3 regions of the Arthrobacter sp. TMS2-4 genome follow, and region 3 is predicted to be linked to each of the others. Evidence: predicted binding sites of a transcription regulator. Region 3 holds the regulator's gene; each other region holds the start of a gene.
What was found. The regulator LexA, encoded in region 3, represses DNA repair genes until DNA is damaged. The targets are predictions, from matches to a motif close to TCGAACANNTGTTCGA.

Region 1 (9,848 bases), on a different contig from region 3:
CTCCGTCGTGCCCTAGTGTTGACGGGTGCCTTCGCGTCTCCGTCCCCCCAAGCCTCTGGGGACCATCACCCGCGGCACGACCAACCCGAACCGCCTCCGCCGTGTCGATCGCTGGCTCGCCGGAGCGCACGGGTTCCGCCTGCGCCGGGCTGCCGACCCGCTCGTTGTCGACCTCGGGTACGGCGCCGCTCCCGTCACGGCCGTCGAACTGTTCACCCGTCTGCGGGCGGTGCGCGACGACGTCGAGGTGATCGGGATCGAGATCGACCCTGCACGGGTGGCGGGCGCCGAGCCCCTCACTCGACCCGGCCTCAGCTTTCGGCAGGGCGGGTTCGAGCTGCCGCTCGCCGGTCGACGCCCCGTCGTCGTCCGCGCGTTCAATGTACTGCGACAGTACGACGAGGACGAGTACGGAGCCTACTGGGACGAGGTCCGCGGACGCCTGGCACCCGACGGCCTGCTCATCGACGGGACGTGCGACGAGATCGGCCGCCGCTCGACCTGGGCTGCTGTCGGGCCGGCAGGACCGGAGTCGCTGAGCATCTCGCTGCGGTTCGGGGCGTTCACGCTCCCGTCGGATGTCGCGGAGAGACTGCCGAAGGCCCTGATCCACAGAAATATCGAAGGCGAGCGGGTGCACGCCTACCTGAGTGCACTGGACCGGGCCTGGCTGGATGCCGCGTCGCTCGCGTCCTTCGGGAACCAGCAGCGGTGGGTGGCGACGTGCGCAGCGATGAAGGCCGCCGGCTGGCCGGTGCGGGACGGGCCCTCGCGCTGGCGTCTGGGCGAGGTCACGGTGGCCTGGAGTGCGGTCGCTCCGGGCTAGGAGCCGCTACCAGGGACCGTACGGGCCCTGGTTGCCGCCACGACCCGAGGTCTGGCTGACCGCCGGCTTCACGTCGGCGAGGTACACGCAGGCCGCGATGATGGCGACCAGCTGGAAGAGATTGAAACCGGCCGCGCCACCGAGCACGGACAACATACCGACCACGACGGCACCGCCCGTGATAGCGAGCCAGAACCCCTTGGTCCGCTTGAAGGCGGCCTCGAAGGCGGTGCCGGGACGCCGCACGCAGTCCGAGAGAGCCCATACCTCGATGCCGAGGGCCACGATGCCGAGGGCGAGGTACAGGTAGGCCTGGATTGTCAGTACGAGGGTCACGGAATCAGCTTAGCTGGCTTGTCCCGGAGGCGGTGCTGATGACGCCGCGGGCGGGACTCCACGTGCGGAGGCCCCCGGGCCGACCCCGGCGGTCACGTCGACTCCTGAACCACCGCGCCCATCGTCGCGTGCAGCTCGTCCGCACCAGGCTCACCCGACGCCTGTCGAAGAGCCCGGTCGAGGTCCGCCCAGAGATCGTCCGGATTCTCGATACCCACCGACAAGCGGACGAGTGCTTCGGGGACGGTCTTCGGCTCGGCCGGCTGGCGCCGACGGCGTTCGACGAGTGACTCGACACCGCCCAGCGACGTCGCCGGGAGCCAGAGGCGCACAGCTGCGACGAGGGCGTCCGCGGTCGCGACGTCGTCGAGCTCGATGCTGACGATCCCCCCGAAGCCCTTGAACTGACCGGCCGCACGCTCGTGCCCCGGATCGGAGGGGAGGCCCGGGTACCGCACGCGGCGGACGGCGGGATGGTCGGTGAGACGGTGCGCGAGGAGGGCCGCGGTGGCCTGGCTCCGCTCCATGCGCAGGGCGAGGGTGCGCAGTCCACGCAGCGCGAGCCAGACCTCGAAGGGTCCTGCGATAGCACCGTGCAGGGTGCGGTGCGCCAGCAGCCGCTCACGCAACGAGGGGTCGGAGGTGACCAGAGCGCCGAGGACGACATCGGAATGCCCTGCCAGCCACTTCGTGACCGAGTGCAGCACGACGTCGACGCCGGACTCGAGGGGCCGGTGCACGATGGGCGTGTTGAAGGTGTTGTCGGCGACGACGAGCGCGCCGGTCGCTTGAGCTGCGTCGGTCAGGACGACCAGTTCGGCAACCTCGAGCATCGGGTTGGTGGGGCTCTCGAGCCACAGCATCACCTGACCGGGATCGAACCGTGCGGCGAGCGCATCAAGTTCGGCGAGGACGCCCGCAGTGTCCGCGATGTCGACCGTGCGCAGTTCGAACCGTCCCTGTGCCGCGAGGTCGGCGGCGAGGCTGATCGACCCGGCATAGGCATGCCGTGGCATCACCACCGCTCCCCCGGTCGGGACGAGGGACAGTGCGGCCGCTGCGGCGCCGAGGCCGGAACCGAAGACCAGGGCAGGAAGGGCTGCGGCCTCGAGCGCGCCGAGCGCTTCCTCGAACGGATCCCAGGTCGGGTTGGACCCACGGGCGTAGATGCGATCGCCCTGCTCGGGGGCGCGTGTCTCGTGGTAGGTCGTCGAGAGCACGATCGGCGCGTTGACCGGGGAGTCGTGTTCTCGGGGAGGGCGGCCTGCCGCGACGGTGAGGGTGTCCGGGGCGAGCCCGGTGTGCAGCAGATCCTCGCGAGATGTCGTCATGGAGTCAGCGTAAGTCGGGACAGCGCAGGCCCGGAAAAGAGGGGGTCATAATGGTCTGCACCGCCCCGCCCGGCCCACTCGGCTGACGGACCGTCCTCATGGTGTCCCGTCGAGGGTCAGCTCGCGGTGTCTGTTCCGGCGCGGCGTGCGGCCGGGGTCGATGTAGGGCGGTGGCGTGAACCAGGGAATACCGTGCCTCATCTCGATCGCCCAGTTGCCGCGCTCGACGAGCCGGTGGTGGAAAGAACACAGAAGACAGCCATTGGAGAGGTCCGTTCGTCCCCCTGCGACCCACGGGGTGATGTGGTGCGCCTCCGTCCAGACGGCGGGGACCGTGCAATCCGGGAAGGCGCACCCTTTGTCCCGGGCTACCAGCGCCCGCCGCTGCGCCACGCCGAACAGCCGTCGGGCGCGACCGACGTCGAGGACTTCCCCGCGCCCGCCGAGGACCACCGGGATGAGGTCTGCATCGCACGCGATCTTGCGCACGGTCCGCGCGGTGACAGGACCACCGAAGATGCTGTAGCCGCCCCCGGGATCCGGTGGAGAAACACGGGAGGGTGCGGCGAATCGGCCGGACCCGGTGCCGCGCAGCTCCTCGACGAGAGCCCGGTGATCGATGGTCACCATCACCTGGGGTCGGTGGCCGCCGGTTGCAGGGAGCGTGTCCGTGGCGAGGGCGACCTGGCACGCACCGACCAGCCCGTCGAGGTGGCGTTGGGCTCGGGTCCGGTGTTCCCACCTCGGCCCGGTGCCGCCGATCCCGCCGGAATGACCGGAGCGGTCACCGCCGGCAGCCACGCTCCCAGCCCCGCGATCACGTCCTCCTGACCCGCTGCCGTCGCGCAGGGTTCGTGGATTGCTGGCTGTGTTCATGACGGTGAGGAGGTATTCGAACTGCTCGTCGTCCGCCGCGATCTCGAGCCGGTGCAGCCCGCGTCGTCTGCCCCGCAGGAAGACGCCCTGCTGCGCCTTCAGCAACTCCTCGGTGGGCTCGGCCCCGTCGGGATCGAGCGCCGCCTCCCACCGTCGGATGACCACGTTCAACAGGTCGGCATCCGATTCCGCGGCCTGCGCGGCCAGACTCTCCTCCATCGCCTGGAGCTGCACGGTCGAGGCGCCGGGCCGGACGCGTTCCACCGCATCACTGATCCGCGTTGCGGCATACGAGCTGATCCCCGCGGCCCTGAACGCGTCACCGACCGATCCGAGCAGGGGAGGACAGGGCTCCCCGGTGGCGGTTCGCCGGGGAAGCACCGCCTTTCCCAGACGGATGCGGCGCTGCGCCTCCTGCCGCGTGATACCCAGGCGTGCACGGAGATACTCCGCAGTGTCCCTGAACTCGTGGCTGTCACAGGGAACGGCCGGAGTGCCCCTCCAGCCCAGTCCGTTCCGGGTCTCCCCCACCCGCGCGATCTCCTGCTGGTCCGCCGCGGCCGCGCCCACCACCTGCAGATACTCGACCACCCGGGCGAGGTGCTCCACAGCCCCGAGGACCGCCGCGAGATCGGCCGTGGAGATCAGGCCTGCTTCTGTCTCGAACTCCTCGGCGATGTGCGCGAGCCGGGACCGCTCCTGGCCCAGGGCCTGCGCCGTCGTCGATCGTTCCACCACTGCTGTCGCCATGGACCAAGATTATTAGTACAGACGTTCTACGAATCCGGCGGGAGCCGGTATGTGGACAACTTCCGTCGACCATGAGCGGGAAGGCACGCCCACCGCACATCGCCCGTCCTGTGGCTTCGATGTCACGGCCACTCGGTAGGCTGGGCTCGTGACCTTTCCCCTCCCGCACGGGCTTCCCGGGCTCTTCATCGCGCTCGAAGGCGGTGACGGCGCGGGCAAGTCCACCCAGGCCGCCCTGCTCTGCCGGGCTCTCGAGGCCGGCGGCCACACCGTACTCCGCACACGGGAGCCCGGGGGCACACCCATCGGGGAGAAACTGCGCTCGCTCGTCCTCGAGCACGGCCACGGCGAGATCGACGCTCGTACAGAAGCCCTCATGTTCGCCGCCTCTCGGGCCGCCCACGTCCAGCAGGTGATCGTGCCCGCACTGGAGCGTGGCGACGTCGTCGTCTGCGACCGCTTTCTCGACTCCTCGGTCGCCTACCAGGGCGCCGGGCGCGGGCTGGGCACACAGGCCGTCCTGGACGTGAATCTCTGGGCCACCGACGGGCTCCGCCCCGACCTCACCGTCCTGCTCGACGTCGAACCCGCCGAGGGACGAAACCGCCGCACCACCGGAGCGGCCGCCGAGGACCGCCTCGAGTCGGAACCTGATGATTTCCACGCCAGCATCCGCGCCGCCTTCCTCGACCTCGCGCACGCGGAACCAGACCGGTACCTCGTCCTGGCCGCGTCGGGGACGCCCGAGGACCTCCACCGCTCCATCCTCGGCGCCCTCCCCCGGGTGTCGGCATGAGCGCCGTGACGCGCAGCCTCCCCGCCTCAGGCGTGTGGGCCGACCTCCGCGGACAGGATCAGGTGGTCGAGCAGTTGCGCCGCGCGGCGGAGTCCGGCGCACCGACGCATGCCTGGCTCTTCACCGGCCCGCCCGGCTCCGGCAGGTCGAACGCCGCCCGCGCCTTCGCCGCCGCCCTGCTCTGCGAGCGCGAAGCCCTCGGTGAGCGGGGCTGCGGCACGTGCAAGGCCTGCCGGACCGTCCTCTCCGGGGCACACGCCGACCTCACCAACGTCACCACCGAGAAGGTGACCATCAGCATCGACGAGGCACGCGAACTGGTCCGCAAGGCACAGGACAAGCCGTCCACCGGGCGCTGGCGCATCATCATCGTGGAGGACGCCGACCGCATGCAGGAGCGCAGCACCAACGTGCTGCTCAAGGCGATCGAGGAACCGCCGCCGCGCACCATCTGGCTGCTGTGCGCCCCGAGCCCCGGCGACGTGCTCGTCACCATCCGCTCCCGGTGCCGGTCCGTCGGCCTCCGGCTGCCACCCGTGCAGGACGTCGCCGATCTGCTCGTCGCCCGCGACGGGATCGATGCCACGACGGCGGAGGCTGCCGCCCGCGCAGCCCAGAGCCACATCGGTATCGCGAAGAGACTGGCCACGGACGACGGTGCCCGCGAACGCCGTAACCAGATCGTCCGGCTCCCGCTGACGTTGCGCTCGGTGGCCGGTGCGATGCGTGCCGCGGCGGATCTGGTGAAGCTCGCCGAGACGGAGGCCCAGAGCTCCTTCGAGCAGCGCGACGCCGAGGAGAGGACAGTCCTGCTCGCCACCCTCGGCGCTCCCGAGACCGGCGTCCTGCCGCCGTCGATGCGCGCACAGATCAAGAGGCTCGAGGACGACCAGACGCGACGCGCCAAGCGTTCGAAGAACGACTACTTCGACCGCGCACTGACGGACCTCATCTCCTTCTACCGGGACGTGCTGATGCTCCAGGTCTCCAGCGGACAGCTGCTCGTCAACGAGCCTCTGCGGCCCGAGCTCGAGGAGTTCGCCCGCCGGGAAACCCCCGAGGACACGCTGCTCCGGCTCGAGTCCATCAACGAGGTGCGTACGCGGCTCGTGAGCACCAACGTGTCCCCGCTGCTGGCAATCGAAGCGATGATGGTGAGCCTTCTGTCCCGTAAGGATCTCGACCGATGACCGGCGGATCGCTCCACCCCCTCGACGACGATCCGCGAGGGCCCGTCGGTCGCACCGTCGCGCTCCTCGCAACGTCCGCCGCCGTCGTGCTGGGGCTTTCCGGGTGCATGCTGCTCGCGCCCGACAGTCGACCCGACCCGCCCGTCGGCACAGTGGAGACCGCTGATCCGGCGTCGATCGGTGACGTGGACGCGGACCTCCAGCCCTTCTATACGCAGGACGTGCAGTGGGAGGGCTGCGAGGGATCGTTCTCCTGCGCGACGATCGAGGTGCCGCTGGACTACGCCGACCCCGGACGGGCGAGTATCGACCTCGCGGCGATCCGCGCGGATGCTTCCGGTGATGCTCAGGGGACGATCCTCATCAACCCGGGCGGACCCGGCGGGTCCGGCGTCAACATCGTCAAGGACTCCCTCGACTACGTCACGAGCGACCGGCTGCGGGAGGATTACGACGTCGTCGGCTTCGACCCCCGGGGCGTCAACCGGTCCAGCGCCGTGGAGTGCTACACGGACGCGGAGCAGGACGAGGCCCGACAGGAGACCTACCCGGTCGACGCACCACCCGACGAGCTGTTCGACCTCATGACGGTCGACGCGAAGGAGTTCGCGGACGTGTGCGCCGAACGCACGGGTGAACTGCTGGGCTTCGTGGACACCGAGTCCGCCGCACGGGACATGGACATCCTGCGGGCCCTGGTGAGCGACGAGAAGCTGAACTTCCTGGGGTTCTCCTACGGGACGCAGCTCGGAGCCACCTACGCCGAGCTGTTCCCGGAACGCGCCGGGCGCCTCGTCCTCGACGGCGCGATCGATCCGTCGCTGAGCAATGAGGAGATCACCCTCGGCCAGGCCGACGGCTTCGAGAAGGCGCTGCGCGCCTATGTCGCCGATTGCCTGGAGGGCTCCGAGTGCCCCTACACCGGCACGGTCGACGACGGCGTCCGGCAGATCCAGGACCTGTTCACCGCCGTCGAGCGCGAGCCGATGACGGCGGAGGACGGCCGCCGCGTGCCGATCTCCACCTTCGTCCAGGGCTTCATCCTGCCGCTGTACGACAACGGGAACTGGCCCACGCTCACGCAGGCCGTCTCCGACGCCCTCGAGGGCGACGCGTCCACCATGCTCTACCTCGCGGACCTTGCCGCCGAACGCGAGCCTGACGGCACGTACGCAGGCAACTCGACGGCGGCCTTCCTCTCCGTCAACTGCCTCGACTACCCGATGACGAGCGACCCTGCCCAGATGCGCGCCGACGAGGAGGAACTCGTCGCGGCGTCACCGACCTTCGGCCGGTTCCTCGCCTTCGGCGGCGTGACCTGCGCCGCGTGGAAGTACCCGCCGGTCCTCGACCCCGCGCCCGTGCAGGCGGTGGGTGCGGACCCCATCGTCGTCATCGGCACCACCGGGGATCCAGCGACACCGTACGGATGGTCGACGGCGCTGGCCGACCAGCTGGAGTCCGGCGTGCACGTGACGTGGGACGGCGAGGGCCACACCGCGTACGGCCGTTCGAACGACTGCATCCTGGACCTCGTCGACGACTTCTTCATCGACGGGACGGTTCCGGAGGACGGCGCCCGCTGCTGAGCACGTGCCCGGTTCCGTGATGGAGCACCCAGGGAGACCGGTTGCGACGTCCCGGACGCGAGCACCATTTTGACCGCGGCCGACCCCTCCTATAAAGTTGTCACTTGTGGATCGGCCCCGGGCGACGTCCGGGATCAGGAAGCATTGCCTCCTTAGCTCAGTCGGTAGAGCGTCTCACTCGTAATGAGAAGGTCGCCAGTTCGACTCTGGCAGGAGGCTCCACGATCGCCCCGGTTGGTTCGCTACCGGGGCTTTTTCGTGTCCGCATGCGTGGTCGGAGACACACAGGAGCCGCCCGGTGATGCCGGGCGGCTCCTGTGTGTCTCGTCGTTGCGCAGGCGCGGCGGGTCACGCCGTCGCGCTCACGCCATCCGTGCCCGACGAGCAGGCGGGACGCGGTATTACGCGAAGTCGGCTGTCGCGGGATCGGCGCCGATGCGGCCGGCCGCGCCCTTGTCCAGGCCGTTGATGGCCTCGATGTCCTCGTCCTCGAGCTTCACGTCGAGCGACTCCCAGTTCTCGATGATGCGCGACTCAGTCACGGACTTCGGGATGACCACGTTGCCGAGCGCGAGGTGCCAGGCGAGGACGACCTGCGCGGGCGTGGCGTTGCGCTTCTGCGCGATGTCCTGCAGCACGGCGTCGTCGAGCAGTCCCTTGCCGGAGCCGAGGGGCGACCACGACTCGTGGAGGATGCCCTTCTCGGCCTCGTACGCGCGGAGCTCCGACTGGTTCAGGAAGGGGTGCGTCTCCACCTGGTTGATGACGGGGACCACGCCGGTGGCGTCGATGATCTCGTCGAGGGCCTCGATGGTGAAGTTGGAGACGCCGATGCTCTTGACGCGTCCCTGCTTCTGCAGCTCGATGAGAGCCTTCCAGGTGTCCAGGTACTTGCCCTGCTTGGGCTGCAGCCAGTGGATGAGGTACAGGTCGAGGGTCTCGAGGCCGAGGCGCTCCATGGACTCCTCGAACGCCTTGAGCGTGCTCTCGTAGCCCTGATCGGCGTTCCACAGCTTGGTGGTGATGAACATTTCGTCGTGGCCCAGGCCCGAGGCCTCGATGGCGCGGCCCACGCCGGCTTCGTTCCCGTAGATCTTGGCGGTGTCGATGTGGCGGTACCCGGCCTTGAAGGCCCTGCCGACGACGTCCTCGGCCACGTTGTCCTCGACCTGCCACACACCGTAGCCGAGCTGCGGGATCGTGTGGCCGTCGTTGAACGTAAGATTTGGTGATGTAGTCATATAGGCGGGAACCAAGGATGCAGCCCGTTTATTTCGGTTCCCACCGACAACTATCAGCCAGCGTGCTTTCGTCCCGGTCCCTCGGCCGCGCTGATCGGTACGCGGGATCGGGGTGGGACGTGCTCGACGACGACGGCGCCCAAGCCGCACTCCACGACGCCGCGTACCGGTACGCCTTCCGCCGATCACTCTCCCTGCGACTCGCATCCTCCGCGGCCCTCGAAGCCGTCGGATCCCTGGGCGCGGCGCCCGGTGTCGCTCCGCGCAGCCAGGCCGACCCGCGCGACCATGCCGAGCGGGTCGATCCGGGTGAGCCGTCTGACCCGACCGAGCCGACCCACCCGCGCGACGCGGGAGAGCTGGCTGACCCGGTCGACGGTGGAACCTCCGCCCTCGGCGCCGACCGCGTCGCCGTCCTGCGTGCGACCAGGAACGCCCTGCAGCGCTACCTGCCGACGACGCTGCCTCCACGCGCTGTCGGGGACCCGACCCTGAAGGCCGCCCTCGCCGACCTTGCCCCGGCCGACCGCGAACTCCTCCTCCTGCATCACTGGGACGGCCTGCCGGTCGAAGACGCGGCCCGGATGACCGGGAGCGATCCCCGGCGCCTTGTCGCCGTCGAAACCGCCTGCGCGCGTGCAGCCCGACGGGTCGGTGCAACGGCCGTCGATGTGACGGTCGGCGATGCGAAGGCAGGGCAGGCGGGGATCGGCGTCCCGACGGCCCCGCAGCAGAAAGCTCCGGCGCTTCCGGACGCCTCCTTCGCCGCCGCACTGGCCGCCGCCGATCCGGCCGCCGCGATCACCGGTACGGACCTCGCCGGCAGCCGCGGAGCGCTGCGCAGCATCGACGGGCGGCGCAGCACGGGTCTTGTTCCGCCGGTCGTCGGAGAGCCTCCCCCGGCTGGGACCGC
Region 2 (9,848 bases), on a different contig from region 3:
CCCGGAGGGTGGTCGGCTCGTCAGTGTCGGATCGCGGGGTGCGTATCGGGGTGAGCCCGCCACGCCGGCCTACGGGGCGAGCAAGGCGGCGTTGCACTCCATGACGCAGTCCCTGGCCGTGGCACTCGCTCCGCACGGCATCCTCGCTGCCGCCGTCGCGCCGGGGTTCGTCGAGACCGACATGGGCAGAACCGTGCTGGACGGGCCGGGTGGTGACGCTGTGCGTGCGCAGAGTCCGTTCAACCGTGTCGCGACGCCGGAGGAGGTAGCGCAGACGGTTGCCTGGTTCGCAACCGATGCTCCGCTCTGGGTGAGTGGCACCGTGGTCGACGTCAATGGGGCGTCCTACCTGCGGTAGTTCCCGGGGTGCGACTGGGCGAGGTGCTCGTCGTGGTCGGAGGGCGATGGTCGCCGCCGCGCGGCTAGAGAAGGTTGATACCGCTGTGGGCGAGGGCTTGCAGGTCCGTCCGGCGCTCGAGGTGGCGGTGAAGGAGTTCTGCGTTGGTGCCCTCGACGGAGGCGAGTGACGATCCTGCTGCGATGAACGCGGCGCCCAGGCGGAAAAGGGTCCGCGACGCGAGCCCTGCATGGGATGGTGCCGTGAGCACCGGGTATCCGACGGGAAGGGTTGCGCTGGTCATGATGTCTCCTGGGAGTCGATGAGGGGGAATGCGTTGAAGTGCAACTGGACGGGTCGGGTGCCCGGGGTGCCCGGTTCGGCACGGTAGGCGTCGAGCTTCTCGCGAAGGATCTCGCTCATATCGCGGGCGAGGGTCGCGAGTTGCTCTGCCGTCAGATGGGCGTTCATTGTTGCGATCATGGCTGCGTCCGCCCATTCCGGCGGGACGGCCTCGCAGCCACTGGCCATGAAGGTCGCGAGAGCTTCCGCCCGGCCGCGTTCGAACTGGCGGTTCACCTGCCGGGTGGCTTCCCGGGTGGTGGGGTCCTGTTCGAGTTCGGGGGTGCTGAGGGTCAGCGACCCGCGGGGGCGTTCCCACCACCGCTCGCGGGCGGAACCGCGATCCTCCACCTCGCGAACGAGGCCGTAACGGGCCAGCTGCCTCAGGTGGTAGCTCGTCGACCCACTCGACTCTCCGACCCGCTTGGCGATGCTGCATGCGGTCTGCGGACCGTAGCTGGACAGGACCTCCAGCAGCTGGATCCTGAGGGGATGGGCAAGGGCCTTGAGTGCTGCCCCGTCGAGGACGCGGTTGCCGTCGTCGACGGGGTGTCCTGCTTCGCTCATCGTCTCTTCCATGCGATCAGTGTGCGCTTGCAAAGAAGTCTTTGCAATACTTTCTTTGCAACTTCTGGGGTCTCTTCGCCGGAGGGTGTCGACCGCCGTCGTCGGGCCCTCCTACGGGTGCACGGAACGCTTGATGCATGACGCACCATGACGGCGGTAGGTGGACGACGGCGTGCGTGCCCACCTACGCTCGGAACCAGAATCAAGAGTTCCAACGCAAAACCCTGGTTTGTTGGACGGCAACCCTCTCGCTGTAGTGGGGTGCCCCAGGTGAGGATTCGGCCCGGCACGGCCAGTGCGGGCAAGTATGGCGCTTCCGCCACGGCAGTGCCCCGACATGAGGATTTTTCATGCCCACAGCTCCGCGCCGTATCCGCTTCAATGCCTTCGACATGAACTGCGTGGGACACCAGTCCCCGGGTCTGTGGCGCCACCCCGAGGACCAGTCGTGGCGCTACAAGGACCTGAGCTACTGGGCTGATCTCGCGAAGACCCTCGAGAAGGGCTTGTTCGACGGCATCTTCATCGCCGACGTCCTCGGCACGTACGACGTGTATGGCGGTTCCAACGAGGCCACGTTGCGGCAGGGGACGCAGACCCCGGTCAACGATCCCTTCCTGCTCGTCTCCGCCATGGCCCTCGTCACCGAGCACCTCGGGTTCGGTGTCACCGCGGGCACCGCCTACGAGCACCCCTACCCCTTCGCGCGTCGGCTCTCCACCCTGGACCACCTCACCAAGGGCCGCGTCGGCTGGAACGTGGTCACCGGCTATCTCCCGTCTGCCGCGCGCAACATGGGCCATGAGGACCAGCTCGAGCACGATGCGCGGTACGACCACGCCGACGAGTACCTCGAAGTCCTCTACAAGCTGCTCGAAGGATCGTGGGAGGACGACGCCGTGGTGCGCGACCGCGAGACCGGCGTCTTCACGGACCCGGCCAAGGTCCACGAGATCGACCACGATGGCAAGTACTTCACGGTTCCGGGAATCCACCTCAGTGAGCCGTCACCGCAGCGGACGCCGGTCATCTTCCAGGCGGGAGCATCCTCTCGTGGCATCGCCTTTGCAGCCGGCAATGCCGAGGCCGTCTTCGTTGCCGCACCCACGAAGCAGAAGCTGAAGGACGTCGTCACGAAGATCCGGGATGCGGTCGAGGCCGAAGGCCGTGACCGCTACTCGGTGCGGATCTACACGCTGCTCACCATCATCACGGACGAGACGGAGGAGAAGGCCCAGGCCAAGCACGACGATTTCCAGCAGTACGTCAGCTACGAGGGAGCCCTCGTGCTCGTCTCGGGGTGGCTCGGTGTGGATCTCTCCGCCTACGATCCGGACGAGCGGCTCGGCAACGTGAAGTCCAACGCCATCCAGTCCGCTGTCGCGAACTTCCAGAAGGTGAACGACGACGGCTCGCCGTGGACCGTGCGGGACATCGCCGAGTCCGCGGGGATCGGTGGGCTCGGGCCCCGCATCGTCGGCTCGGGTGTGCAGGTCGCCGATGAGCTCCAGGCATGGGTCGAGGAGACCGACGTCGACGGCTTCAATCTGGCCTACGCGATCACGCCCGGGACCTTCGAGGACATCATCGAATTCGTGGTGCCGGAGCTGCAGAAGCGTGGTGTGTACCCGACGGAGTACGTCGAGGGAACACTGCGGGAGAAGCTGTTCGGTAAGGGCGACCGGCTGCCGGAGGAGCACCGTGGTGCGCGGTATCGACTCCAGGCGATCCGCCCCTGACGTGTGTCGGCTCATCGGTCCGTTGGCCCACCTCGTCCGTCCGTCGGCTCGTCGGTCCGTTGGTCCACCCCGTCCGTCCGTCAGTTCGTGGGGTGCCGCTCTCCTCGGCTGCTCCGGGAGTTTCTTGAGTATCGATGGCGGTACCCGGGAATAGGCCTCCGCTCGCGGCAGAACACCCCGACGAAGGTGGTCAGGCCGAGGGTTCGGGGACTAGCGTCGAAGACAAGGTATCCAGTCATTCGACAGAAGGAGTTCCCATGTCACGAGTAGCCATTATCGGTGGGCACGGAAAAGTAGCCCTGCACCTCACGAAGATCCTCACGAGTCAGGGTCATCAGGTCAGTTCGATCTTCCGTAACCAGGACCACAGCGGTGACGTCGAGCAGGCGGGCGCAACGCCTGTGGTAGCGGATGTCTCCGAGCTGTCGGTGCAGCAGATGGCGGATGTCTTCCGTGGCCACGACGCTGTCGTGTGGTCTGCCGGTGCGGGTGGTGCGAGCCCGGAGGCGACGTATGCCGTGGATCGGGATGCTGCGATCCGTTCCATGGACGCGGCCCAGGAGGCGGCTGTGGGGCGCTACGTCATGGTGTCCTACCTCGGTGCGCGCAAGGACCACGGGGTGCCGGAAGACAACAGCTTCTTCCACTACGCCGAGTCGAAGGCTGCGGCTGACGAGCACCTGCGCAACTCGGAACTCGCCTGGACCATCCTGCAGCCGGGAGCCCTGACGACGGATCCGGGGACTGGGAAGATCGAGGTGTCAGCCGAGCCGCAGCAGGACTCCGTGGCCCGTGAGGATGTCGCGCTCGTAGCCGCAGTCGTGCTCGGCAACCTCGGCACGGTCGACAAGACCATTCAGTTCAACAGCGGTGAGACGCCTGTTGCGGAGGCCATCGAGGCTGCGCTGTAGTCTCCGATACCAATCGTATGAAGGCGGTGCCCTTGGTATGGGCGCCGCCTTCTGTGTGCGTGGGCGACCGACTCCGTTCATGCGGGAGGCCTGTCCAGTTCCACGAAAGGTCGCCCACGGTGCTCCGGTCGTAGCTGACAGGCCCGATGCTCCGGTCATCCGGGACTGTGCTCCAGGACATCTGTGTTGTGCTCGGAAACCTCTGGCCTCGGCCCGGAAGCATGGCCGACCACTACTTCGTCGACTGCTTGTCCTGCCTGCCAGTACCTGTTCCGCCGCGCAGTCCTCGGAGGGCCAAGGGCCCGGGGAGCGGTAAACCACGGAATGCCATTGCGGGACTCGACCGTCCAGCCGCCCTGATGAATGACGTGGTGATGGCGTGAACACAGCAGGACGCCGTTGGCAATGCTGGTCGTGCCGCCATGGGACCACGGCTTGATGTGGTGCGCCTCGCACCAGCTGGCCGGGATGGAGCAGTCAGGGAAGGCACAACCCTTGTCCCTGGCGACGAGCGCTCGCCGAAGGTGCGGCGGAAAGAGCCGCTGTGCCCGTCCGACATCGAGGACCTGACCGCTACTACCCAGGACCACCGGAATGATGTCGGCATCACATGCTAATTTCCTGATACTCCCGGCACTCATCTGCCCCGAGAAGACTGCATATCCGGCTCGGTGCGTCGCGCTGACGAGATCCTGCTGATCGATGGTCACCATGACCTGCGGTCGGTAACCGCCCGTCGACGGGAGGGTGGCCGTGCTCAGTGCAACCCGGCAAGCTGCAACGAGTCCATCCAGGAGAGTCTGAGCCCTCGTTGGAGCTGGAGGATCACCGAGAGCGCTCACGGATTCCTGCGCGTCGTGACCGAACGACGCACAGCTGTCAGGGTCGCTCGGGTGGTGCTGGTCGCTGAGCTCATTGATTGCTCGGCCGGGCACGGCCTCACCGGCTTGGCCCGGAACGCAGCGGGGGTTCGCGGTCGAATTCATGACCGTTGCAAGATGTTCGAACTGCTCGTCCGTGGCGCCGATCTCGAGGAAGTGCAGTCCGTGACGCCGTCCTTTCAGGAAGACGCCCTGCCGTGCACGCAGCACCTTGTCCGTGGGTTCCCGCCCGTCCTGGTCGAGGACGCTCTCCCAGCGACGAGCCAGCACACGGAGGATGTCCTCGTCGGCTTCCATCCCCTGCCGTGTCAGGTGGTGTTCCATCGACTCGAGGTGTTGAGGTGTCGCGAACGAATCCACCCGGTGTAATGCCTGAGCGATGACGGTTGCGGCCCGCCCGCTGATATGGCCGGAGGTCATAGCGGCCCCGAGCACAGTGAGGCGGGGAGGAACCGGAGCGCCGGTGGGCGATATCCGGGGAAGCACCAACTCTGCAAGCGTCAGCCGACGCTTCGCTTCTGCCCTGCTGATGCCCAGTGTGGCACGCAGATACTCTGCGCAATTCCTGAATCCGTTGTCCGACGCAACGGGCTGGCCTTCACCCTCCTTGCCAGAATGCCCGTCCGAACCGAGCGACTGTTCGGCGCGCACCAGGAGCGCACCCCCCGCACGCTCATCACCGTCGGTGTCCGCCAGTTTGTGCTCCTCCGCCAGGCGGGCCGCCAGGATCTGCAGATAGTCCACGATCTTCGAGGCATGCTCGACCTCGACGATGAACTGCGCAGCTTCCGTCCTGGTCCTGATTCGGTGGTTCAGACCTACATCCCGTGCGCACTCCGCAAGCGCCTCGCGCGCCCAGCCCAATGGACTGGGTGTCGCAAGAATCGGCTCGATCGGGGCAATTGCCATGCTTGAATTTTATCGAACACGTCTACTATTTCTGAGGCTGGGAGGGCAATGTGGAGGAAGAGTGGCTTCTCGTTGTCCACATAAGCGGGATGCTGTGGACGCGCAAAGGGACGACAGCATGGCGCACCGGCGCACCGGCGCACCGGCGCACCGGGCGCTCGAACACGCGCCGTGCCGGACACCGCGCGCACCCCGCCGTCGTTCGCCTTTATGAAACGGCCTCCCGACCCTCCGCCGACGAAGTACCCGGCGCGTCACCCGCCCGCCACACGAAGGCCGGCACCGTTCCGTTGATTTCCCAGTCGCCCACGATCCTCGACTTGTAGATCACCGGATTATGCGAGGAGACGGTGCGGGCGTTCCGCCAGTGCCGGTCGAGCTGCAGGCTTCTGCGGGTCGACGACGCCCCGAGCGCGTTGAAGATGGTCGCGGCTGCACGCTGGACCTGCTCCGTCACCACGATCTGTGCCTGCGAGGACGCGAACTCCACTGCTACTGCAGCGGAGTCCGCGTCCACCTGCGGGAGACCTACGAGGTGTGCCTCGTAGGCCTCCTGCAGCAGTTCGGCCACCCGGAGTGCAGCAGCCTCGGACGCGAACGCGAGTGCCGAGACTTCCCCCACTACCTGCTGCACCTGGATGTCCTCACTGGGTCTGGTGCCGTTCCCGTGGCTGAAGGTGCGGGTCCGCCCGCGCACCTCTGCAGCCACGTCCCGGACTGCCGAACGCGCGATCCCGGCAAGGGTCGCGACATGGACGAGCTGATACACCCCGGTGTCGTACGGCGGATGCTCCGTGTCGGTGATGACGTCCGCCGCGGGCACGACGACGTCCCGGAAGATCGACGTACCGCTCGCCGTCAGTCGCTGGCCGAAACCGTCCCAGTCGTCGACGACCTCGACCCCCGGTGCGTCCCGCCGCACGAGCGCGATGACGTCGACGCCGTCGGATGTTCGCGCACCCGTCTGGATCCAGTCCGCGTACAGGCTCCCGGTGGTGTAGTACTTGGTGCCGTTGACCCGATACGCGTCGCCGTCGCGCTCGATGGTGGTGCTGACACCGCCCACAGGTACCGGTCCGGTCTCCGTCCATGCGTTGCCGAGCACCGCACCGCTGGCGACGCGGCGAAGCCAGACCGGATCGTCGGCATAGAGACGGTCCTCGACGAACGCGATGTGGCAGCGTAGCGCCTGTGCGAGGTTCGACTCGGCGGCGGCGAGCTCGATGAGCAGCCGGAAGAACTGCGGAGCACTCACTCCGCCACCGCCGTGCTCGACCGGCACCCGCAGCGCCGTGAACCCGGCGTCCGCGAGCGTGCGCACCTGGGTGTGCAGGAGGATCCGCTCGTCCTCGCGCTTCGCCGCACCGGCGGCGATCTCCTCGAACAACGGGCGGTAGTGTTCGGCCAGCCGGGTGTAGGTGAGCGGGACGTCGACAGCCTGAGCGTCGGTCGGGGTTGTAAGGGTGTCTGCGGTCATCGGTCGGCTCCTGCCGGGTCGTGGAACGGGGTGGATGCGGGCGCGCCGCCGGCGCCACGAGTAAGGCCGGGAACGACGCCGGTCGCGTCGTGATCGCCGTGAGCGGCGCCGATGGGATCCCGAGCCGGCATGTCGGGTACGGCGTCGAGCAGGGCCCGGGTGTAGTCGGTGGCCGGAGCCGTGAAGATCGAAGACGCCGTCCCGGACTCCATCACGCGGCCGTCCTTGAGCACCAGGACGTCGTCGCTCACGTGGTGGATGACGCCGAGATCGTGGCTGATGAACAGGTAGCTGAGCGCGAGTTGCTCCTGGAGGTCCGCCAGGAGGTCGAGGACCTGCGCCTGGATGGAGACGTCGAGTGCGGAGACGGGTTCGTCGAGCAGCAGGACGCGTGGCTGGAGTGCCAGAGCACGGGCGATCGCGACACGTTGGCGCTGACCGCCGGAAAGGGTGAGAGGCCGCCGGTCGACGAGATCCAGTGACAGACCCACCTGCCCGAGGAGTTCGGCCGCGCGGTCGCGTCGCTCACCGGGGACGCCGATGGAGCCGGCATCCAGGGCATCGGTGATGATGCGGCCCACGCTGAAGCGAGGGTCGAACGAACTCAGCGGGTCCTGGTTGACGAGCTGGATATCCGGCCGGTGGGGGCGGCGGAGAGGTTCCGCGATGGTGCTTCCCACCCAGGGCAGACCCCCGAGGGTGACGGTCCCGGCGTCGGGCTCGGTGAGGCCGAGCGCGATCCGCGCCGTCGTCGACTTGCCGGACCCCGATTCACCGACGATCCCGAGCGTCCTCCCCGCGGCGAGCGTGAAGGAGACGTCGTCGACGACGGTGCGGTGCGTACCACCCGGGCCGGGATAGGTCTTCACCAGATTGCGCGCCTCGAGGGCAGGGGCATCATCGGAGAATGCCGAGGGCCGCGTGGGCCGGGCTTCCACGGACACCCGGGGGACCGCCGAGAGCCGGGTGCCCTTGCCTGCTGCGGACGGGACGGCGTCGATCAGCTGGCGTGTGTAGTCGTGGCGCGGGTTGCCGAGCACCTCCGATGCCCGCCCGGACTCGACGATCCGCCCGTGCTGCATGACGGCGATCTCATCGGCCAGGTGGCTCACCACGGCGAGGTCGTGCGAGATGAAGATGAGCCCGCGGCCCTGCTCCTTGAGTTCGGCGAGCAGTTCGAGGATCTGCGCCTGCACGGTGGCGTCGAGGGCGGTGGTGGGCTCGTCCGCGATCACGAGCCGTGGGTTGAGCACCGTGGCCTGGGCGATCAGCGCCCGCTGTCGGAGCCCGCCGGACAGTTCGCCGGATCGCTGGCGGGCGCGGACCTCGGGGTCCGGGATCCCGGCGTCGCGCAGCGCGGTGTGGACCCGCTCCTGCCGTTCGGCCCGGCCGCGGACCCCATGGGCGCGGAGGGTCTCGTCGATCTCCTGGCCCACCGTGCGCAGGGGATCCAGGGAGACGAGGGCGTCCTGCAGCACATAGCCGATGTCCTTCCCGCGTAGTCCCCGCCACTGCCGCTCGGACAGCCGGGTGGCGTCGTGGCCGAGGACGTCGAGGCGGTCGGCCGACACCCTCGCGTTCGGAGCGTTCAGCCCCACGAGCGTGCGGGCAGTGACGGTCTTGCCCGAGCCCGATTCGCCCACGAGGGCGAGCGCCTGGCCGGGTGCGAGGGCCAGCGAGACCTCGCGGACGACGTCGACCGCGCCCCGCGGCGTGGTGAAGGAGACGCTGAGGTTGTCGATTGAGAGCAGGGGCTGCCCGGCGGTGCTCCCTGAGCCCGTATTCGTGATGTCAGTCATGGTCAGACCTCTGCTTCGAGTCGGCGCTGCAGGTGGTGTCCCACCACAGTGGTGGTCAGTGCGGCGAGCGTGATGAAAATGCCGGGGAAAGCCGCGATCCACCAGGCCACCTGGAGGTAGTTCCGGCCGTCGGCGAGCATGGCGCCCCACTCGGCGGCCGGGGGCTGCGCGCCCAGACCGAGGAAGCTGAGCGACGACGCCCAGACGATCGCCTGGCCGATCCCGAGGGTGGCGAGCACGAAGAGGGGCCGCGCCACGTTCGGGACGATCGTGTGCCAGAGGATGTGGGATCTCGACCGGCCGAGCGACAGGGCTGTTTCCACATACGGGGCCGCGACCACCTGGAGGGTCTGCGTCCGCAGCATCCTTGCATAACCGGGGGCAGAACCGACCCCGACGGCGATGGCCGCGGTGACAACACCGGTGCCGGACACCGCGATGACGATCAGGGCCAGGAGCAGGCCCGGAAAGGCGAAGAGGATTTCCACGAACCGGCAGATCGCCGAGTCCACCCACCTGCCGGAGACCCCTGCGGTGATGCCGAGGGCGCCGCCGAGGACCAGGCCGATCGCCGTGGCGGCGAGACCGAGCAGCAGGGACTGCCCCGTGCCGGCGATCACGCGGGAGAACACATCGCGCCCGTTCTGGTCGGTACCGAACAGGTGCGCGCCGCCCGGGGACTGGAAGGCGTTGGCGGGGTCGATCTCGAACGGGTCCTGCCGCAGGAAGACGGACGGTACGACGGCGGCGAGCACGAGGAAGGTGAAGAGTGCGGCAGCGATCCAGACCCCGATCGGGGTGTTGCGGACCAGGCGTCCGGCGCGGGAGGGGACGGGTGACGGCGCGGTCGGAGCGCCGGTGCCGGCCGCCGCCGTCGTCGTGGGGT
Region 3 (9,848 bases):
CCAGTCACCCCGCGGCGGGTACCGCGATGCTCTGCCCTGCCTGCACCACGGAGCTGCGCAGGTCGTTGAGCTCCACGATCTCCGCGACGACGTCGCGCGGATCGCGCTCCGGCGCGTAGTGCACGGCGAGGTCCCACAGGGTCTCCCCGGTAGCGACGCTCACCTCGACCGTGGCCGTGGAGGTCGGTGCCGACTCCCCTGCCTGCGCCTGGGAGGTCAGGAACGCCGCGAGGAGGATCAGGGCCGCGACGCCCAGGGCGATCGGCAGGCCGACCAGCAGCAGGCGCCCTCGCCGGGTCAGCGTCAGGGGTCGGTCCGCACTCCGCTGCGTGGAGGTACGGGCCGTGTCGGGCGTGGGGAGGAGCCTGAGGTGGGTTTCGGGCCGAGCGGGCGTCCACAGCGAGCTGCCATGCAGTGCGGGTGTAACCATTGCCGTTCCTCTTTCCTTCGAATGCCCTACCCGGAAATTCTGTCCGGTTCGAACACACGTTCTAATGAGCGTCTGCCTATTTCTAGCATCTACGAACGATCCGTGTCGAGACTCGGTCGAACATATGTTTGAAAAGTGCCCTCGACTGTCCTAGCGTGGAGAGATCAGGACATCGTCCGCGAATGCCGCCCCCTACGGGCGGTTCCGTGGCCGATACACCCCACACAACCAGCCGCCTCTGACATAACGGCTTCCCGTCCACGGAAGCGCACCGGCGGCGACAACCGGATCAGTGATCCAAGGCGAAAGGCGCACCAGTGGCGGAATCACCAGCCGCGGGCCGGCAGGAATCGAACACTGCCGACGTTCCGGCACCTGCCGTACCCATCTCCGCGGGCCGGGGCAGGCCGCGCGGGCGCTCCGCGTCCAAGGGACTGACCGCCCGGCAGCTGACGATCCTCGAGACGATCCAGCGGTCGATCGCCGACAAGGGCTACCCGCCGTCCATGCGGGAGATCGGCGACACGGTGGGCCTGGCCAGCCTCTCCAGCGTGACCCATCAGTTGTCGCAGCTCGAGCGTCTCGGCTACGTGCGCCGGGACCCCAAGCGTCCCCGCGCCATGGAGGTCCTGCTCCCGCTGACCCTGGCGCCGGACACCTCGGGCGCCCAGGCCGGACCGTCCGAGGACGGCAAGCCCGCCGTCGAGCACCGGATCGCGGTCGACACCGCCCTGGTACCGCTCGTGGGGCGCATTGCTGCCGGCGGGCCGATCCTCGCGGACCAGGTGGTCGAGGACGTCATGCCCCTTCCCCGCCAGCTCGTCGGGCACGGGGATCTGTTCATGCTCAGGGTCTCGGGGGACTCCATGGTGGATGCCGCCATCTGCGACGGCGACTGGGTGGTGGTTCGCCGGCAGCAGAGCGCCCAGAACGGCGACATCGTCGCGGCACTGCTCGACGAAGAGGCCACCGTCAAGACCTTCCGCCAGCGGGACGGCCACACCTGGCTCCTGCCGCAGAACACCCGCTACGAGCCCATCCTCGGTGACCATGCCAGCATCATGGGCAAGGTCGTCTCGGTGATGCGCGCGCTGTGACCGCCGCGTAGCCGGAACTGGAGCGTCAGCGCGCGGAGAGGCGCTCCAGGATCCCGGTGACGGTCGCGCGGTCCGTCGTGGCCCAGAAGGGCGGGAGGGCCGCCCGGAGGAAGCCGCCGTACCGTGCCGTGGCGAGGCGGCTGTCCAGGACGGCCACCACGCCTCTGTCCCCCGCCGCCCGGATCAGGCGCCCCGCGCCCTGCGCGAGCCGGACGGCCGCGTGCGTCGCGGACACGCTCATGAAGCCGTTGCCCCCGTTGCGGGCCACCGCCCTGGTGCGGGCGGTCATGAGCGGGTCGTCCGGGCGAGGGAACGGGATGCGGTCGATCACGACCAGTCGGCACGAGGACCCCGGTACGTCCACGCCCTGCCAGAGGGACATGGTGCCGAACAGGCAGGTATCCGGTTCGTCTGCGAACCGGGTGACCAGCGCATTGAGCGAGGAATCCCCCTGGCACAGGATCTCGAAGTCGACCTTCGGTCGCAGCGCCTCCGCCGCCTCCTCTGCGGCTCGCTTCGACGAGAACAGCCCCAGCGCGCCTCCTCGGGACGCCGTGAGCAGCCCCAGCAGTTCCTCGAGCTGCGCGTCGGAGGTCCCTCGCTCGGGCTTCGGCAGGTCCTTCGCCACGTAGAGCACTCCCTGCCGCGGATAGTCGAAGGGACTGCCGACGTCGACGCCTGTCCAGGCGGGCGCGCCTGGACCGCTGAGGCCCAGGGACCCGGCCACGGGACCGAACTCCGAGCCGATCGCCAGGGTCGCGGAGGTCAGGATCACGGTGTGGTCCTCGAACAGGCCTTCCCGCAGCCGGCCGGCGACGGACAGCGGCGCGACGTTCAGGGTCGCGGGTGCGCTCTCGTCGGGCTGCGCGTAGCCCGAGCCCGGCGTGAAGGCACTGGGACGCGACGCCCACACGACCTCGTTCAGGTCCGAGGCGGCGAGGATCCGCTCGGCGAGCTCGAAGATCAGCGTGGTGCGGGACCGCGCGACCTGCCGCCCGCCGTCGACGTCGGCCTCCGACTTTCCCTCCGTCTTCGTGTCCGACAGCGCGGCACGGGATGCGTCCCGGACCTGCACGAGGGCCTGCCCGAGATCCTCCGGGAGCCCTCCGGGCAACAGGCCCGAGGGGACGAGCTCGGCGGCCGCCTCGAAGGCGTCGGCGGCCGTGTCGAGGGCACCCGTGCTGATCGAGGCATGGCGGCGGAGCGCCGTGGCCGCCGCGGTGACCATCGAGGCGGAGAGCTGGCCGGACACGGCACCGGTGACCCGGTCGTGGAGTTCGTGGGCCTCGTCGATGACGACGACGTCGTACTCCGGCAGCACGGCGAGCCCCTCGAAGGCACTGATGGCGAGCATCGCGTGATTGGTGATGATGATGTCGGCGTCCGCTGCCGCGGCGCGTGCCTTCTCGCTGAAGCACTCGGAGGCCACGGGACAGCGGGCAGCGCCGAGACACTCCATGCTGGAGACGGACACCTGGCGCCAGGCGCGGTCGCTCACGCCGGGGACGAGGTCGTCGCGATCCCCGGTCGCGGTCTCCTCGGCCCACTCGCGCAGCCGGACGACGTCCCTGCCGAGCGCAGAGGACGGGCCGTCCGTCGCCGGGGCAGGGTGCGGGGCGGCATCCTCGCCGAGGCTGAACAGGGTGCCGGGCGCATCCTCCTCCGGGAATCCGCCGCCGGTCTCGTGGAGGCAGACGTAGTTCGACCGACCCTTGAGCAGGGCCACGTCGACGGGGCGCGTCAGCGCGGGCTTCACCGCGTCGAGCAGGCGCGGGAGGTCCCTGCCGACGATCTGCGCCTGAAGGGCGAGCGTCGCCGTCGAGACGACCGAGGGCCGGTCGCTGTCCATCGCGTGGGCGATCAGCGGGACGAGGTACGCGAGCGATTTCCCGGTGCCGGTGCCGGCCTGGACGAGCAGGTGCTCGCCCGAGCGGATCGACTCGCTGACCTGGCGGACCATCTCGTGCTGGCCGGACCGCATCTCGCCGCCCATCGCACCCACGGCGGCGTCGAGCAGCTCGAGGGCCTGCCGGGCTTCATCGGAGTGGCGGGACGCGTCCGGTGCCGCCACGGCGCCGGACCGCGTGCTCTCACTCATGCCGGACGTACGCCTCCAGTTCGGCGGCCAGGCCCTCCCGGACCATCACTTCGAGGCGCGTCCCCTCACCGACGTGCTCCATGCCGAGGATCTCTACGTCCTCGTCGTGGAGACGGCTGAGGATCTCCCCATGCTCGTACGGCACCATGAGGTCGAGCTTCACGCCCGGACGCGGGATGCTGGTGCTGATCAGCTGGCGCAGCTCGGTGAGCCCCGCACCTGTTCGCGCGGAGACGACGACGGTCCGGGGTTCGCGCTGCCGCAGCCGCTCGATGACGAAGGGGTCGGCGGCGTCGGCCTTGTTCAGCACAATGATCTCGGGCACCTTGCGGGCGTCGACCTCCGTCAGCACGGCGCGGACTGCAGCGATCTGCCCCTCGGGATCGGGGTGCGAGGCGTCCACGACGTGCAGGATCAGGTCGGAGTCGGCGACCTCCTCGAGGGTCGAGCGGAACGCCTCGATCAGCTGGGTGGGCAGCGAGCGGACGAACCCGACGGTGTCGGCGAGGGTGTAGCCGATGCCGTCCGGTGTCTCGGCCTTGCGGACCGTGGGGTCCAGCGTGGCGAACAGGGCGTTCTCGACGAGCACTCCGGCATCGGTGAGCCGGTTCAGCAGGGACGACTTGCCGGCGTTGGTGTACCCGGCGATGGCCACGGACGGCACCTGGTTCCGACGGCGGTTGGAGCGCTTCGTCTCCCGCGCCGGCTTCATCGCGGCGATCTCGCGGCGGAGCTTCGCCATGCGGGTGCGGATCTTCCGCCGGTCGAGTTCGATCTTCGTCTCACCCGGGCCGCGGGAGCCCATGCCGGCGCCGGCGCTGCCGACCTGGCCACCGGCCTGGCGGGACATCGATTCGCCCCACCCGCGGAGGCGCGGGAGCAGGTACTCGAGCTGGGCGAGTTCGACCTGCGCCTTGCCCTCGCGGCTCTTCGCGTGCTGGGCGAAGATGTCGAGGATCAGGGCGGTCCGGTCGATCACCTTGACCTTCACGATGTCCTCGAGGCCGCGGCGCTGTGACGGGGACAGTTCGCTGTCGACGATCACGGTGTCCGCTCCGGTCGCCTGGACGATGCCCTTCAGCTCCTGGGCCTTGCCCGAGCCGAGGAACGTGCCGGGGTCCGGCTTGAGGCGTCGCTGCACGATGCCGTCCAGCACCTCGGATCCGGCTGTCTCGGCCAGGGCGGCGAGCTCCTGGAGCGAGTTCTCGGCGTCCTGCGCGGTGCCTTCGCTCCACAGACCGGCGAGGACGACCCGTTCCAGCCTCAGCTGCCGGTACTCGACCTCCGTGACGTCCTCGAGTTCGGTGGACAGGCCCGCGACGCGTCGGAGCGCCCTGCGTTCGGCCAGATCCTGCTGGTCGCCGTCGGCGTCCGACGGCGTCCCGTCCTGGGAGAGGGCCTGCGCCTTCGATCGCCAGGTCTTCTCGATCGGCGCGGGGGTCTCCCCCGGCCCCGGTGTCCCTCTCGTCGCCTTGGCCACGGCAGCTTCGTCGCTGGCGAGGATCCGGTCGATGACGGCCTGGATCTCCTCCGGGCCCATGTCGGCGCCGGTGGAATGTCCGTTGTTCTCGGTCATGGTCTCCCTAGGTGAGTGTCCGACAATCCTACGGCGACCGCGCCGGTGCGCTCCAGCGTATTCTCCCAGCGCGAAACCGGCCGGCTCGGGCGAGCCCCGGGCGTGCCGTTAGGCTCGTGGGTATGGAGTCCCAGCACTATTTCAGCCCCCAGCCGGCAGGGCCGGACACACGCCGGCCCCTCTCGGTCGTCCTGGACGGCGTGCGCCGTGACCTGGTGACCTCCTCGGGCCTGTTCAGCCCCGACGGTGTCGACAAGGGCACCGCGATCCTGCTCGACGCCGTCCCCGACCCGCAGGGACGCCGCATGCTGGACATCGGCAGCGGCTGGGGGCCGATCGCCCTGACTCTCGCCTTGAAAGCTCCCGACGCCGAGGTCTACGCCGTGGACGTCAACGAGCGGTGCGTCGCACTGACTGCGGAGAACGCCGCCCGCCTCGGACTGGGCAACGTGGTGGCGTGCACCCCGGACGCGGTGGACGACGCCCTCGACTTCGACACCATCTGGTCCAATCCGCCCATCCGCATCGGCAAGCAGGAACTGCATGCACTCCTTCTGCGCTGGCTCCCGCGCCTTGCTCCGGGCGGCCGGGCCTGGCTCGTGGTGCAGAAGAACCTCGGCGCGGACTCGCTGCAGCGCTGGCTGGCCGAGGAGCTGCCGTCCGGCTTCCTGGTCCGGCGCGCGGAGACGTCCAAGTCCTTCCGCATCCTCGAGGTGCACCGGGCGGACTGACCGCACGTCGGCGACGGCCGGCGACCCGATCGGTGCGCTCAGCCCGGCCGGAGCACGCCGTCCGCCACGAGGGCCGCGGGACCGCTGAGCAGCACGTGCTCCCGGCCCTCGGGCCCCTCGACGAAGGTCACCCCGACGACGCCGCCCGGGACGGTGACCTGCCACCGCGCGGGAGCGCCCTGGCCGGCCCAGTAGCGTGTGGCCGCCGCCGCGGCGCACGCTCCGGTGCCGCACGACTGGGTCTCACCGACGCCCCGCTCGTGGACGCGCATGCTGAGCCGGCCCACGCCGTCGTCGCCCACCAGCGGATCGGAGGGCACCACGAGCTCCACGTTCGTCCCCTGCGGCGGCACCGGCTGGACGCCCGGGGCCCGGTGCAGTTCCGTGCTCTGCAGTTCGGCCGCCTCGGCCAGAGCCACGACGGTGTGCGGGTTGCCCATGCTGATCGAAAGGCCCGGCCGGTCGACGTCGAGCCCGCCGATCTGCACCAGCGAGTCCATGCCGCGGGCGACGGCCGCGTCGGGGTGGATGAACTCCCAGGGGCCCATGTCCACGGCGTAGCCGTCGTGCGAGCGGGTCACGCGCTTGACGCCCGCACGGGTGGCGATGGCGAGCTCGCCGCCGTCGGGCAGGTCGGCGGCGAACGACGCGAGCAGGAAGTGGGCGAACACGCGCACGCCGTTGCCGCACATCTCGGACACCGAACCGTCGGCGTTGCGGTAGTCCATGAACCATTCGGCGGCGGGCTCGGTCTGCAGGAGCGCCCGCCCCTCGGGCAGGGCGGACGACCGCACGGCCCGGATGTAGCCATCGGCGCCGATACCGCGGTGGCGGTCACAGAGCGCGGCGACGAACGCGGGGTCGTCGGGAGCGGTCCCGTCCGGGTCGAGCGTCAGGACGAAGTCGTTGCCGGTGCCGTGGCCCTTGGTGAAGGAGAGGCCGGCGGATCGCCCGGGGGCGGGGACGGAGGAGCGGTGGTCGGTCACAGTCCCAAGGATAGGTCCCCGGGCCGCTGCACGAGCCCCATCGCCCGGTCGAGGAGTCCGGGAGCCTGCCAGTCCGTCCACGCCACGCGCGGGTCACCCCGGAACCAGGTGAGCTGGCGGCGGGCGAAGCGTCGGGTCGCCGCGATGGTGTCCTCGACGGCGTCCGCCTCGGTCATGGAACCGTCCAGCACCCGGAGGAACTGCCCGTACCCGAGGGCGCGCGAGGCCGTCCGCCCGTCCCTGAGCCCGGCCGCCGCGAGGCGCTCCACCTCGGCGGCCAGCCCGGCGCGCACCATGGCCTGCACGCGGTCGGCGAGCCGGGTCCGCAGGACGTCCCGGTCGACGGCGAGGCCGATCTGCACCGCGGGCTGGTGGTACTCGCGGCGCGGCATGAACGCGCTGAAGGGCCGCCCGCTGATCTCGTACACCTCGAGCGCGCGGACGAGGCGGCGATCGTCGTCGATCCGTTCCGCGGACGCGGGGTCGACCGCCCGGAGCCGGTCGCGGAACGCCGCGCTCCCGAGGGCGTCGAGTTCTGCCTCGAGCCGGGCACGGACGCCCGCGTCGGTCGGCGGGAACTCGAGCCGGTCAAGGGCCGCGCGGATGTACAGGCCGGATCCGCCGACGAGGATGGGCACCCGCCCGCGGGCGCGGATGTCCCCGACGATCCGCCGGACGTCCTCCTGGTAGGCGGCGACGCTCGCCTCCTGCGTGACGTCGAGGACATCGAGGAGATGGTGCTCGATGCCCTGCCGTTCCGCCGGGGTCAGCTTGGCCGTCCCGATATCCATGCCGCGGTAGAACTGCAGGGCGTCCGCGTTGACGATCTCGCCGTCGAGGCGTCGGGCCAGGGCGATGCCGAGCTCGGACTTGCCGGACCCCGTGGGTCCGACGACCGCGACCACGGGAAGGGTCAAGAACGCCCTCCGCGGACCGGCAGGGACGGCATGCCCAGGGAGACCGGGCGCGGAGCGCCGTCGGACCCGGCGGCACCGTCCGTCGGGGCGGGAACCCCGCAGCTGTCGGCCTGGCTCCTGTCCCACGCGTCACCGGCGCGGGAGCGACGCACGGCGTACTGCTCCGGGGCGGGGTCCGACAGCAGGTGGAAGGACGCCGCCTGGGTGACGGGGAGGGTCACGACGTCGCCCGGCCGGGGCACGGCCGCGCCCTCGGGCACGGAGAAGTGGACGAGCCGCTGGTCCCGGGCACGTCCCGTGAGCCGGTGCGTCTCGCCGCCCTTGCGTCCCTGCTGGTCGGTGACGAGCACCTCGACGACGGTCCCGACCTGCCGTGCGTTCTCCTCGCGGGCGATGCGGTCCTGCAGCGCGGTCAGCCGCTCGAACCGCTCCTGCACCACGGCCTTGGGCAACTGGTCGGGCAGATCCGCCGCCGGGGTGCCGGGGCGCTTCGAGTACTGGAAGGTGAAGGCCGTGGCGAAGCGTGACTGCTCGACGACGTCGAGGGTGGCCTGGAAGTCCTCCTCCGTCTCGCCCGGGAAGCCCACGATGATGTCGGTGGAGATGGCGGCGTGGGGCATCCGGTCACGGACCCGCTCGAGGATGCCGAGGAAGCGGCTCGAGCGGTAGGACCGGCGCATCGCCTTCAGGATGCGGTCCGACCCGGACTGCAGGGGCATGTGGAGCTGCGGCATCACGTTGGGCGTCTCGGCCATCGCGTCGACCACGTCGTCGGTGAACGCTGCGGGGTGGGGACTGGTGAACCGGACCCGCTCGAGGCCCTCGATGGACCCGCAGGCGCGCAGCAGCTTTGCGAAGGCGCCCCGGTCGCCGAACTCGACCCCGTAGGAGTTCACGTTCTGGCCGAGGAGCGTGACCTCGACGGCGCCGTCGGCGACGAGGGCCTCGATCTCCGCGAGGATCTCCCCGGGCCGGCGGTCCCGCTCCTTGCCGCGCAGGGACGGCACGATGCAGAAGGTACACGTGTTGTTGCAGCCGACGGAGATCGAGACCCAGCCCGCGTAGACCGATTCGCGCCGCGTCGGGAGGGTGGAAGGGAAGACATCGAGGGATTCCAGGATCTCCAGCTGCGCGTCCTGGTTGTGGCGTGCACGCTCGAGCAGGGCGGGCAGGGCGCCGATATTGTGCGTCCCGAAGACGGCGTCCACCCAGGGGGCTTTCCGCAGGATGGTCTCCCGGTCCTTCTGTGCTAGGCACCCGCCGACGGCGATCTGCAGGTCCGGCCGGGCCTCCTTGACCGCCTTGAGGATCCCGAGATTGCCATACAGCTTGTTGTCCGCGTTCTCGCGGACCGCGCAGGTGTTGAAGACGACGACGTCCGCCTGTCCGTTCTCCACCCGCGCGAGCCCGGCGCCCTCGAGCAGCCCGGAGATCCGCTCGGAATCGTGCACGTTCATCTGGCAGCCGAAGGTCCGCACCTCGTAGGTGCGCTGGTCAAGCCCACCGCCCACTGCAGGCGCGGCGCGGGGTGTCTCGTCGAGGGAAGCTGGAAGCGTCATACTCACGTCGTCAAGCGTACGGCTGGGACGCCGGGCACCCACAATTCCGGCGCTCCGGTGCGGTCACTCCGCGTCGATGACATCCTTCACGATGGAGAACGCGGTCCCTGGGCTGTACCCCTTGCGGGCGAGGACCCCGACGAGGCGCCGCACCTCCTTGTCCCGGACCGCACGATCCGAGAGATCAGCGCTCCGGCGGAGCTTGCGGCGCACGACGTCCCTGGCCTGCTCGTCCTCGTCCTCGGCGGAGAGCTGCAGCAGCGCGTCCTCCGCCAGCTCCGCGTCGATGCCCTTGTCCGCGAGTTCCCGCCGGAGCGAGGAACGGGAGAGCGCCTTGGCGGCCGTACGGGTCCGTACCCACATGCGCGCGAACTCCGCGTCGTCGATCAGCTGCACTTCCTCGAACCTGTCGAGAAGGGCCGCGGCGATCGGCGGCGGAACGTCCTTCTCGGCG

Region 1: the regulator LexA is predicted to act here: its motif matches at 4,133-4,148, upstream of ACX80F_RS09280 (HNH endonuclease signature motif containing protein).
Region 2: the regulator LexA is predicted to act here: its motif matches at 5,699-5,714, upstream of ACX80F_RS11910 (HNH endonuclease signature motif containing protein).

The regions. Positions count from the first base shown of each region.
Region 1 covers NZ_JBTNDI010000005.1:198,248-208,095, reverse strand. Annotated here, with positions in the region: gene ACX80F_RS09295 (class I SAM-dependent methyltransferase) at 26-826, shown strand; gene ACX80F_RS09290 (DUF2516 family protein) at 833-1,162, opposite strand; gene ACX80F_RS09285 (trans-sulfuration enzyme family protein) at 1,255-2,493, opposite strand; gene ACX80F_RS09280 (HNH endonuclease signature motif containing protein) at 2,590-4,119, opposite strand; gene tmk (dTMP kinase) at 4,268-4,915, shown strand; gene ACX80F_RS09270 (DNA polymerase III subunit delta') at 4,912-6,105, shown strand; gene ACX80F_RS09265 (alpha/beta hydrolase) at 6,102-7,694, shown strand; tRNA gene ACX80F_RS09260 (tRNA-Thr) at 7,841-7,916, shown strand; gene ACX80F_RS09255 (aldo/keto reductase) at 8,096-8,935, opposite strand; gene ACX80F_RS09250 (hypothetical protein) at 8,998-9,848, shown strand, end outside.
Region 2 covers NZ_JBTNDI010000008.1:132,406-142,253, forward strand. Annotated here, with positions in the region: gene ACX80F_RS11885 (SDR family NAD(P)-dependent oxidoreductase) at 1-358, shown strand, start outside; gene ACX80F_RS11890 (hypothetical protein) at 423-641, opposite strand; gene ACX80F_RS11895 (helix-turn-helix domain-containing protein) at 638-1,258, opposite strand; SAM riboswitch class IV at 1,447-1,560, shown strand; gene ACX80F_RS11900 (LLM class flavin-dependent oxidoreductase) at 1,597-2,985, shown strand; gene ACX80F_RS11905 (SDR family oxidoreductase) at 3,243-3,896, shown strand; gene ACX80F_RS11910 (HNH endonuclease signature motif containing protein) at 4,052-5,686, opposite strand; gene ACX80F_RS11915 (acyl-CoA dehydrogenase family protein) at 5,895-7,163, opposite strand; gene ACX80F_RS11920 (dipeptide ABC transporter ATP-binding protein) at 7,160-8,962, opposite strand; gene ACX80F_RS11925 (ABC transporter permease) at 8,965-9,848, opposite strand, start outside.
Region 3 covers NZ_JBTNDI010000002.1:496,867-506,714, reverse strand. Annotated here, with positions in the region: gene ACX80F_RS05475 (LysM peptidoglycan-binding domain-containing protein) at 5-430, opposite strand; gene lexA (transcriptional repressor LexA) at 817-1,527, shown strand; gene ACX80F_RS05465 (ATP-dependent DNA helicase) at 1,553-3,625, opposite strand; gene hflX (GTPase HflX) at 3,618-5,201, opposite strand; gene ACX80F_RS05455 (class I SAM-dependent methyltransferase) at 5,324-5,932, shown strand; gene dapF (diaminopimelate epimerase) at 5,971-6,918, opposite strand; gene miaA (tRNA (adenosine(37)-N6)-dimethylallyltransferase MiaA) at 6,915-7,835, opposite strand; gene miaB (tRNA (N6-isopentenyl adenosine(37)-C2)-methylthiotransferase MiaB) at 7,832-9,394, opposite strand; gene ACX80F_RS05435 (regulatory protein RecX) at 9,458-9,848, opposite strand, start outside.